One region of the Streptomyces sp. NPDC058773 genome, then DNA from elsewhere that is predicted to be linked to it. Evidence: riboswitches for the same ligand, from Rfam matches in the RefSeq annotation. Region 1 holds a riboswitch; each other region holds the start of a gene.
The links. A riboswitch is a leader RNA that binds a small molecule or an ion and turns the genes downstream of it on or off. The one in region 1 is predicted to bind cyclic di-AMP.
Positions count from the first base shown of each region.

Region 2: another riboswitch for cyclic di-AMP. It lies ahead of ACFW5B_RS19025 (M23 family metallopeptidase); the one in region 1 lies ahead of ACFW5B_RS23640 (C40 family peptidase).
Region 3: another riboswitch for cyclic di-AMP. It lies ahead of ACFW5B_RS20235 (NlpC/P60 family protein); the one in region 1 lies ahead of ACFW5B_RS23640 (C40 family peptidase).

Region 1 is NZ_JBHYPE010000029.1:34,439-37,638, forward strand. Features, by position in the region: gene ACFW5B_RS23630 (LysR family transcriptional regulator) at 1-325, opposite strand, end outside; gene ACFW5B_RS23635 (LysE family translocator) at 397-1,056, shown strand; gene ACFW5B_RS23640 (C40 family peptidase) at 1,310-1,783, opposite strand; cyclic di-AMP (ydaO/yuaA leader) riboswitch at 1,788-1,985, opposite strand; gene ACFW5B_RS23645 (hypothetical protein) at 2,263-2,571, opposite strand; gene ACFW5B_RS23650 (ATP-dependent Clp protease proteolytic subunit) at 2,578-3,200, opposite strand, start outside.
Region 2 is NZ_JBHYPE010000020.1:18,141-21,340, forward strand. Features, by position in the region: gene ACFW5B_RS19020 (GntR family transcriptional regulator) at 28-717, opposite strand; gene ACFW5B_RS19025 (M23 family metallopeptidase) at 981-1,781, opposite strand; cyclic di-AMP (ydaO/yuaA leader) riboswitch at 1,794-1,949, opposite strand; gene ACFW5B_RS19030 (M16 family metallopeptidase) at 2,162-3,200, opposite strand, start outside.
Region 3 is NZ_JBHYPE010000022.1:59,259-62,458, reverse strand. Features, by position in the region: gene ACFW5B_RS20240 (hypothetical protein) at 1-122, shown strand, start outside; gene ACFW5B_RS20235 (NlpC/P60 family protein) at 241-1,386, opposite strand; cyclic di-AMP (ydaO/yuaA leader) riboswitch at 1,394-1,577, opposite strand; gene pcrA (DNA helicase PcrA) at 1,867-3,200, shown strand, end outside.

The DNA.
Region 1 (3,200 bases):
GCGGCAGCAGATGCGTCCCGGCGGTCATGAACGTGCCGACCCGCAGCCGGCCGCCGGACAGCCCCGTCAGCCGGGACAGCTCGTGCCGCGCCTGATCCAGCTCGTCCAGCACCCGCCGGGCCCGGACGAGGAGCAGCTCACCGGCCGCCGTCAGCCGTGCCCCGCGGTGGTGGCGCACCAGCAGCGCCGTCCCGGCCTCCCGCTCCAGTTTGGCGAGCTGCTGGGAGAGCGCGGGGGCGGTGTAGCCCAGCCGGTCGGCGGCCCTGGAGATCGATCCGGCCTCCGCCACCGCCACCAGAGCGGCCAGCCGCGTGGGGTCGTACATAAGAACCTCTTTAGGCGGCCCAAGAACATTGCCACTACCTATTAAAGGCCCTGACCAGCGAAGCTGCTCCCATGGACGGACAGCTGATCGCCTTCACCGGAGTCGCCGCGGGCATGGTCACCATGCCGGGCGCGGACTTCGCAGTCGTGGTGCGCAACGCGCTCGACTCGCGCCGGGCGGGGGTGGCGACGGCCGTCGGAGTCGCCGGCGGACTGCTGGTGCACACCGCACTGGCGGTGGGCGGGCTCGCGGCGGTCCTGGTCGCCGTGCCCGCGCTCTTCGGGGCCGTCCAACTCCTGGGCGGGCTCTATCTGCTGTACCTCGGCGTCGGCGCGCTGCTCGCGGTCGTCCGGCGCGGGAAGGCGGGCGAGGACGACGCGTCGGGCCCGGCCGCCCCGCCGGCCGACCACCCGCCCGCGCTCCTGAGCACCGCCCAGAGCCTGCGCCAGGGCTTCCTGACCAATGCCCTCAACCCCAAGGCTCCGGTCCTCTTCCTCAGCCTGCTCCCGCAGTTCGTCCCGGCCGGCGAGCCCGCACTGCCCCGGACGCTGCTGCTCGCCACGATGGTCGTCGCCATCGCCCTGGTGTGGTTCCCCGCCGTCGCCCTGCTGGTCGACCGGCTCGGGAACTGGCTGCGCCGCCCCCAGGTCACCCGCACCCTGGAGGGCGTCACCGGAGCACTGCTCACCGCGCTGGGCGGCATCCTGCTCATCGAGCTCGTGCTCGCCTGAACGACGGGCCCGGGACGGCCGCTCAACCGCGGCCGCCGTGCGGCACCATCAGAACCTCGGCGCCCACCGGCACGAACAAGGAACAGCACTCCGGCATCCCGCGGTGACGGCGCGGGCAGCACCGTCACCGATCCGTCCGCGGGCGGGAAGCTTCCGCGCGCCGCGGCCGCCGGCAGCTTGCTCAGTGGCGAACTCACCCGGTCAACTCAACCGGGCCCACTGACAATTGATCACACGTAGGACGAACTACCGATCAGCCCACCCGGCCGTACGAGACCGACCGGCTCCAGATCCGCTCCAGCCGCACCACGCTTCCGGCCTTGGGCGCGTGCCACATCTGGCCGCGGCCCGCGTAGATGCCGACGTGGTAAATGCCGCCTGCGGAACGGAAGAAGACCAGGTCGCCGCGGCGGCGCAGGGTGGCCGGGATGTGCCGGGTGCGGCCGTACTGCGCGGCGGCGGTGCGCGGGAGATCCCGTCCGGCGCGCTTGAACGAGTACAGCGTCAGCCCCGAACAGTCGAAGGCGTGCGGCCCTTGGGCTCCGTACCGGTAGGGAGCACCGCTCTTGGAGGCCGCGATCTGGAGTGCGTAGGTGGAAACGGACGCGGCGTCGGCGCTCCCGGCCGTTCCCTGGGCCGCGGTTGTCCCGCCCAAGGTGACCAGCGTCAGAGCGGTGACGGTGCCGGCACGCGCCAGCAGATTCGGCGTCTGCATGCGCACAGTCATGCGCAAACCCTTCGTCAGCCGCCTGCGAAGGAAGACCTGTCGGGTTCGGGCAGGCGAAGATGCCCGGCCGTGCGTACGGCTTCACCCCAAGGAGTCTCGGCCCTGAGGCCGGGACCCCGTCCTGCTCGGGTCCTCCGCTCCCGCCGGTCCACAACGTCGACCTGACATCCGGTACGGCGGCGGGATTAGGCGCCCGTCCGGACCGCCCCGTCGCTGTGGCGGGGTCTTGCCGTCGAAGGGATCGTCACGCACCCGCCACCTGAATTCCGAGCTGAAAATGCCGTATGTGAGATGGGTCACATTTCGCCTGAATGGTTAGATTTGTTCCCTCAAGTGCCGTGGCGCGGGGTGTCGCACCCCTGGGACCAGGGGCGAAACATCAAAGGTCCCAGGAATTGTGTTCGCCCCGCGCAATTCGTCGCCTCCTCACATCGGGCCCGGACGCTACGCCGTATGCGCAGCCCGGTACGCGTGTCGGGTCAGTTGTCCGCGGGTGGCGGCACGGTCACGAGGCCGGCCCGGCGCTCACCGTCCAGTACCCGCAGCGCCCGCGCCAAGGTCTCCCCGTGCAGCTCGCTCTCGCCGCGGTTGTGCATCACCGTCAACGCGTCACGCAGCGCGGCGGCCTTGGTGACCAGTGCCTGGGCGGCGCGCAGTCCGGTGTACGTGCCGCTGTTGCGGGCCGGGTTGATCCTGCCCAGCAGGTCGAGTACCTCCAGGTAACGGTCGATCAGCTCGCCCTCGGCACGCGTCAGGGCGGGCAGCGGCGGCAGTTCCGGCGGAAGCATCCGGACTCACCGCGCGCCGAGTTGGGCAACGGGTTGCTTGCGCTGCCGGGTGAGTCCGTCGATCAGGCCGTACTCCTGGGCGGCGGGGGCGTCGAAGATCTTGTCGCGTTCGATGTCGGCGGCGATCCGCTCCCGCGGCTGGCCGGTGTGCTCGGCCAGCATCCGCTCCAGCATGTCGCGGGTGCGCAGCAGTTCCTCCGCCTCGATCTGCAGATCGGTCGCCTGTCCCTGGACGGGCTCGGGGAGCGACGGCTGGTGGATCAGGATCCGGGCGCCGGGCAGGGCCAGCCGCTTGCCGGGGGTGCCGGCGGCCAGCAGGACCGCGGCGGCGGAGGCGGCCTGGCCCAGGCAGATGGTCTGCACGTCGCACGACACGAAGCGCATCGTGTCGTAGATGGCGGTCATCGCTGTGAACGAGCCGCCGGGGGAGTTGATGTAGAGCGCGATGTCCTGCTCGGGCGCGGCGTGTTCGAGGTGGATGAACTGCGCCATCACGTCGTTGGCGGAGGCGTCGTCGACCGGGGTGCCCAGGAAGATGATGCGCTCGCTCAGCAGCTTGGAGTACGGGTCCATGGTGCGCGTCCCCTGGGACGTGCGCTCGGTGAACTCCGGAAGGACATAACGGGCCG
Region 2 (3,200 bases), on a different contig from region 1:
TGCAATTCTTTGTATACGGGGCGATTGTTAAGGGAGGGCGCGTGCCGTATTGACGGGCGGTTTCGGATCCCTCACCTCGGTCCCGGCGGGGCGCCGCAGCCGGTGGACCGGGAGCGAGCGCTCGACATGAGCCGCCATCAGGGCGCGCGCCCGTTCCGCGTCTCCCCGGGCCACCGCGTCCAGCACCGCGCCGTGTTCGTCCCAGGACTCACCGGCCCGGGACGGCGGTTCCACCGCGTACATCCACTCGATCTTGCGCCGCAGCTGGGTCAGCAGCGCCGTCAGGCTGGGACTGCCGACCGCCTGGGCAAGCGTTTCGTGGAACCAGTCGTCCAGTTGGCGCAGATCCGCGAGGTTGCCGTGCCGGGCCCGCTCGCGGCCGAGCCGTACGAGGCCGCGGAGCACCTTGAGGTGGGCCGGGCTGCGGCGGGTGGCCGCGCGGGCGGCGCCCAGCGGCTCCAACAGGGCGCGGATGTCCAGGAGATCGGCGGCCTCCTGCTCGGTGGGCTCGGCGACGCAGGCGCCCGCGTGGTGGCGGGTGGTGACGAAGCCCTCGGACTGCAGGGTGCGCAGTGCTTCACGGACCGGCACCCTGGAGACGCCGTAACGGGCCGCCAGGATCTCCTCGATCAGCCGGCTCCCCGGCGCCAGCGCACCGGAGACAATGTCGTCGCGAATCGCCGTGCACACCGCATGCGCGGAAATATGGCCTCGCATCTTCCGAGCCTCCGCCGTAATCCCCTGGAAGCGCCGCCGGTCGGCGACTTTTCCGTGACTCTATTCGACCGGCCCGGCTTTTCCGACGGCGCGGGGTTATTCAGGGATATTTTTTGGCCGGAAGTCGCGGGCCACCGGCGCCACCCGGTGCGGACCCACCGGTCCCGGATACGCCGAAGCCCCGGCCGGGGGACCGGGGCTCGGGAAGGACGCTCGGCGTGCGGCGCGGGGCCCTGCGGGGCGCGGCACCGGCGAGAGGGGGATCAGACGTTGACGCCGTGCCCGCGCAGGTACGCGATCGGGTCGATGTCCGATCCGTAGTCGGGGCCGGTGCGGGCCTCGAAGTGCAGGTGCGGGCCGGTGACGTTGCCGGTGGCGCCGGAGAGGCCGATCTGCCGGCCCGGGGTGACCTTCTCGCCGACCGAGACGCCGATCGACGACAGGTGGCCGTACTGGGTGTACGTGCCGTCGTTCATCTTGATCACGATGTTGTTGCCGTACGAACCGCCCCAGCCGGCCTCGACGACAGTGCCCGAGCCGACCGCGTGGACGCTGGTGCCGGAGGCGGCGTGGAAGTCGATGCCGGTGTGGCTGCCGGAGGACCACAGGCCGCTGGAGGCCTTGTAGGCGGTGGAGACGTAGGAGTCGGCAATGGGGGCGACGAAGGCGTTGAGGCGCTTGCGCTCCGCCTCGCGGGCGGCCCGGACCTTGGCCTCGTGGGCGGCCTTGGCCTTCTTCTTCGCCGCCTCGGCGCGCCGCTTGGCCTCGTCGGCCTGCTTCTTGGCGACGGCCTCGGCCTTCGCCCGCGCCGCGGCGACCTCGGCTTCGGCCTGCTGCGCGTCGGCCTGCGCCTCGACACGGTTGGCGAGCTCGTCACCGATCACGACAGCCTGCTGCAGCCCGGTGTCGTGGGCGGCCGCCTCCTCCGTCGCGGCCAGCGCCGGCGAGGCCACGGACGCAACCACACCACCGGCCGCGATGGTGGCTATGCCGGCGATGTTGCGGGTCGTCCGAACGGGACGGCTCGTGCGGCGGTGCTTCCCGGTGGCACGGATGAACGCCATGTGCTGGCTGGTCCTTTCCCTCCTTCTCGCCTACCGGGTTAGCTGACGGGTTCGGAGCAGGAAGGTCTCCTACGGCCTCCTCGGAGAGGAGCCCGATTCACCCCACGGGACATATGGGTCCCCGGCTCCCCTGGCTCGCGCCGTCCGGGGACTCGGCGATGACTGCCCGGTGCCACTGTTGTGGCGGACTTGTGACGAACAGCCGGACCGACGCTAAACGGGGCAACTTTCAATCGGCAAACAGAACCGGTTTTTTGTGCGGGATGCCACAAGAACCGGTGCACCAGCCGAGATAAACCGGACATACGGCGGCTCCCGTGACGAACCAGTGCCACGGGAGCCGCCATGTCGGCATATGACCGTCCGTCATACGGCGGGGATCAGCCGCTGACGACGGTCACCTCACCGATGCCCAGCGCCTTGACCGGCTCGGCGATCTGCGCCGCGTCGCCCACCAGGACCGTCACCAGCCGGTCGACGGGGAAGGCGCTGACCGCCGCCGCGGTGGCCTCGACCGTACCGGTCTCCGCGAGCCGGGCGTACAACTGCGCCTGGAAGTCGTCCGGGAGCTGCTGCTCCACCTGGTCGGCGAGGGTGCCGGCGACGGCCGCCGCGGTCTCGTACTTCAGGGGCGCGACTCCGACGAGGTTCTGCACGGCGACATCCCGCTCCTCGTCCGTCAGCCCCTCTGCCGCGAGGGTGCGCAGCACCTTCCACAGGTCCTCGAGCGCCGGGCCGGTGGAGCCGGTGTCCACGGAGCCGCTGATGGCGAGCAGCGCGGCGCCCGTGGCCCCCTCGGGGGAGCCGGGGGCGGTGGAGCGGAGCACCTGGCCGAAGGCGCGCACCCCATAGGTGTAGCCCTTCTCCTCCCGCAGCACACGGTCCAGACGGGAGGTGAGGGTGCCGCCCAGGCAGTACGTGCCGAGGACCTGCGCGGGCCACACCCGGTCGTGCCGGTCGGCCCCGATCCGGCCGATGAGCAGCTGCGTCTGGACGGCGCCGGGGCGGTCCACGATCACCACCCGGCCGCTGTCGTCGGCGACGATCGGCGCGGCCTTCAGCGGCTCGGCCGTGGAGGCGGTCCAGGCGCCGAGGGTGTCGGCGAGCGCCGCGGCGAGGTCGACGCCGGTGAAGTCACCGACGATGACGGCGGTGGCCGTGGCGGGCCGTACATGGGCGTCGTAGTAGGCGCGGACGGCGGCCGCGTCGATACGGGCGACGGTCTCCTCGGTGCCCTGCCGGGGCCGCGACATACGGGCGGTGTCCGGGAACAGCTCCCGGGACAGCGCCATCGCGGCACGGCGGGCAGGGTTGGCCAGCTCGTGCGGAATCTCGTCGAGACGGTTGCGGACCAGCCGCTCGATCTCGCTCTCCGGGAAGGCGGGCGCCCGCAGCGCGTCGGCGAGCAGGCCGAGCGCA
Region 3 (3,200 bases), on a different contig from region 1:
TGGTGGTGATCCTGGCGCTGGTCTACGTCAAGCGGGACGAGGAGACCGTCGACAAGGCGGTCTTCGGCGCGGTCGGCGGTCTGACCGTCGCCAACATCTTCATCGCGGTGCTCTGGACCTGACGAGCGCCTCCATACAGCACACCGCGCGGTCCACCCCTCCGGATTCGGAGGCGGCGGCCGCGCGGTGGCGTGTGGGGGGTGACCGTGGGGGGTGGTCTGGTGGGGGAGCGGGTGGGCGTCAGCCCGGACGGACGCTCCCGTAGATCGGCATGTAGTAGATCGACTCCTCCCGGACGTTGGCGCCCGGCTTCGGAGCGTGCACCATCTTCCCGTCGCCTATGTACATGCCGACGTGGCTGATGTCGTCATAGAAGAACACCAGGTCGCCGGGCTGCAGATCCTTGGTGGCCACCCGCTGGCCGACCTTGATCTGGTCCCAGGTCGTACGCGGCAGATCGACGCCCGCCGCCTTCCACGCGGCCTGGGTCAGCCCCGAGCAGTCGTAGGAGGCGGGCCCGGTCGCGCCCCAGACGTACGGCTTGCCGATCTGGGCGCGGGCGAAGGCGAGCGCCTTCTCGCCCTTGGTGGAGGCCGAATCGCCGGTCGAGCCGCCGGTGGACCCGCCCGTGGACCCGCCGGTCGAGCCGCTGCCGTCCTGCTGCCGCTGGCGCTCCCGCTCCTGCTGCTTGCGCGCCTCCTCGGCGGCCCGGCGCTTGGCCGCCGCCTCCTTCTGGCGCTCCAGCTCCGCCAGCCGCGCCTTCTCCTGGGCGGTCAGCCGGGACAGCAGCTGCCGGGCCTCGGCCAGCTTGCCCTGGACGGAGGCCTTGGACTCCTTGAGGGAGGCCTGCGACTGCTGCAGCTTCTCCAGGCTGCGGGTCGCCTCGGCACGCTGCCGGGTGGCCGCCGCCTGCTGCTCCTGGTAGTCCGTGACGGCCTGCTTCTGCCGCCCGGTCAGCCGCTCCATGAGGTTGTTGCGGTCGACGAACTGCTGCGGGTCCTTGGCGAGCATCAGCTGTGCCGTCGGGTTGACGCCGCCGGTGCGGTACTGCGCCGAGGCGAAGGTGCCCAGCCGGCGCCGGGACTCGTTCATCTTCTCGGCGCGCTCGGCGGAGGCGTTCAGCAGGTCGTCCACGGTGCCGCGCTGTTCGGCGGCGCGCTCCTTGGCGGCGTTGTACTTCTGGGTGGCCACCTCGGCCTGGTGGTAGAGGTTGTCGACCTTCTCCTTGACCTCTTCGATGGTCGGCTTGGGTGCCCTGGGGGCCGCGTCGGCCGACTGCGAGAGCAGGGTGACCGAAGCGAGAGCGGCGCTGGTGAGCCCGGCCGCGGTACGACGGCCTGTCGGCGAGGCGAGAACGCTGGTGCGCGGCTTGCGATGCGACGCCAAGACCGGCAACTCCTTCCGTGGACCGCCTACCGGGTTAGCTGTCGGGTTCGGGCGGTGTCACTGACGGAAGGCTTGCCCTACGGTCCGGACGTCCACTGGCGACGGCCGTACGGATCGATTCACCCCGGTGGTGCTGATGGGTCCCCGGCTCCGGGTGCCTGGGGCAGGGCCGGACTCGGCGTCGGCGGCCCGTGCGAACCTGTCGTCCGCGGGGAGGCGGGCTGCCTGAGCGAGGACGTTAGCCAACTCGTGTGGCTTCTGTGAAGGCTGATGTTCGATATGCCCGAAACCTTTTCGTGACCTGAACGCGATGCGGGGCTGGTTGTGGCAGATGTCGGATTCGGGTAGACGAGGCGCCGCCCTTTCGGGCTGTGGTTGCGGCCGTCCCGCCCCTGCCGCTCCGGTGCCCGCCCCACAGGCGGCCCGCATTCGGCGACTCCGCGGCGGACTGTCAGTGCGGCGGCCTAGACTCGGTGGGCGATGAGCAGCCTCTTTGACGACAGCTTCCTGGCGGACCTCGGCCACAAGGGCGAGGAGGAACACCCCCCGCCTCCCGAGGACGAACACGGCCCGGCCCCGGAGGAGATCCCCGCCGACCTCTTCGGCGGGCGTTTCGACGCGCCCGCGCCCAGGGAGCCGTACTACCGCGATGGCGCCGCCCGCCCGGCCGTCGACGCCGCGGCGCTGCTGGAGGGGCTCAACGACCAGCAGAAAGCCGCCGTGGTGCACACCGGCGGCCCGCTGCTGATCGTCGCCGGCGCCGGCTCCGGCAAGACCCGGGTGCTCACCCACCGCATCGCGCATCTGCTCGCCGAGCGCCATGTCCACCCCGGCCAGATCCTCGCGATCACGTTCACCAACAAGGCCGCCGGTGAGATGAAGGAGCGCGTGGAGGACCTGGTCGGCCCGCGGGCCAACGCCATGTGGGTCTCCACCTTCCACAGCGCCTGCGTCCGCATCCTGCGCCGCGAGTCCAAGAAGCTGGGCTTCACGTCCTCGTTCTCGATCTACGACGCCGCCGACTCCAAGCGCCTGATGGCCCTGGTCTGCCGCGACCTCGACCTGGACCCCAAGCGCTACCCGCCCAAGTCCTTCAGCGCGAAGATCTCCAACCTCAAGAACGAGCTCATCGACGAGGAGACCTTCGCGGGCACGGCGGCCGATGGCTTTGAGAAGACGCTGGCCGAGGCGTACGCGATGTACCAGGCGCGGCTGCGCGAGGCCAACGCGCTGGACTTCGACGACATCATCATGACGACGGTCAATCTGCTCCAGGCCTTCCCGGACGTCGCCGAGCACTACCGCCGCCGCTTCCGCCATGTCCTCGTCGACGAGTACCAGGACACCAACCACGCCCAGTACACCCTCGTACGCGAACTGGTGGGCCCCGCCGAGACCGCCGCCGAGCTCTGCGTCGTCGGTGACGCCGACCAGTCGATCTACGCCTTCCGCGGCGCCACGATCCGTAACATCCTCCAGTTCGAGGAGGACTACCCGGACGCGACCACGATCCTGCTGGAGCAGAACTACCGCTCGTCGCAGACGATCCTGTCCGCCGCCAACGCCGTCATCGAGCGCAACGAGAACCGCCGCCCCAAGAACCTCTGGACGGACGCCGGCGCCGGCCCCAAGATCACCGGCTATGTCGCCGACACCGAGCACGACGAGGCCCAGTTCGTCGCCGACGAGATCGACCGGCTGACCGACACCGGCGACGCCAAGGCCGGCGATGTCGCGGTCTTCTACCGCACCAACGCCCAGTCCCGGGTCTTCGAAGAGATCTTCATCCGGGTCGGGCTGCCCTACAAGGTCGT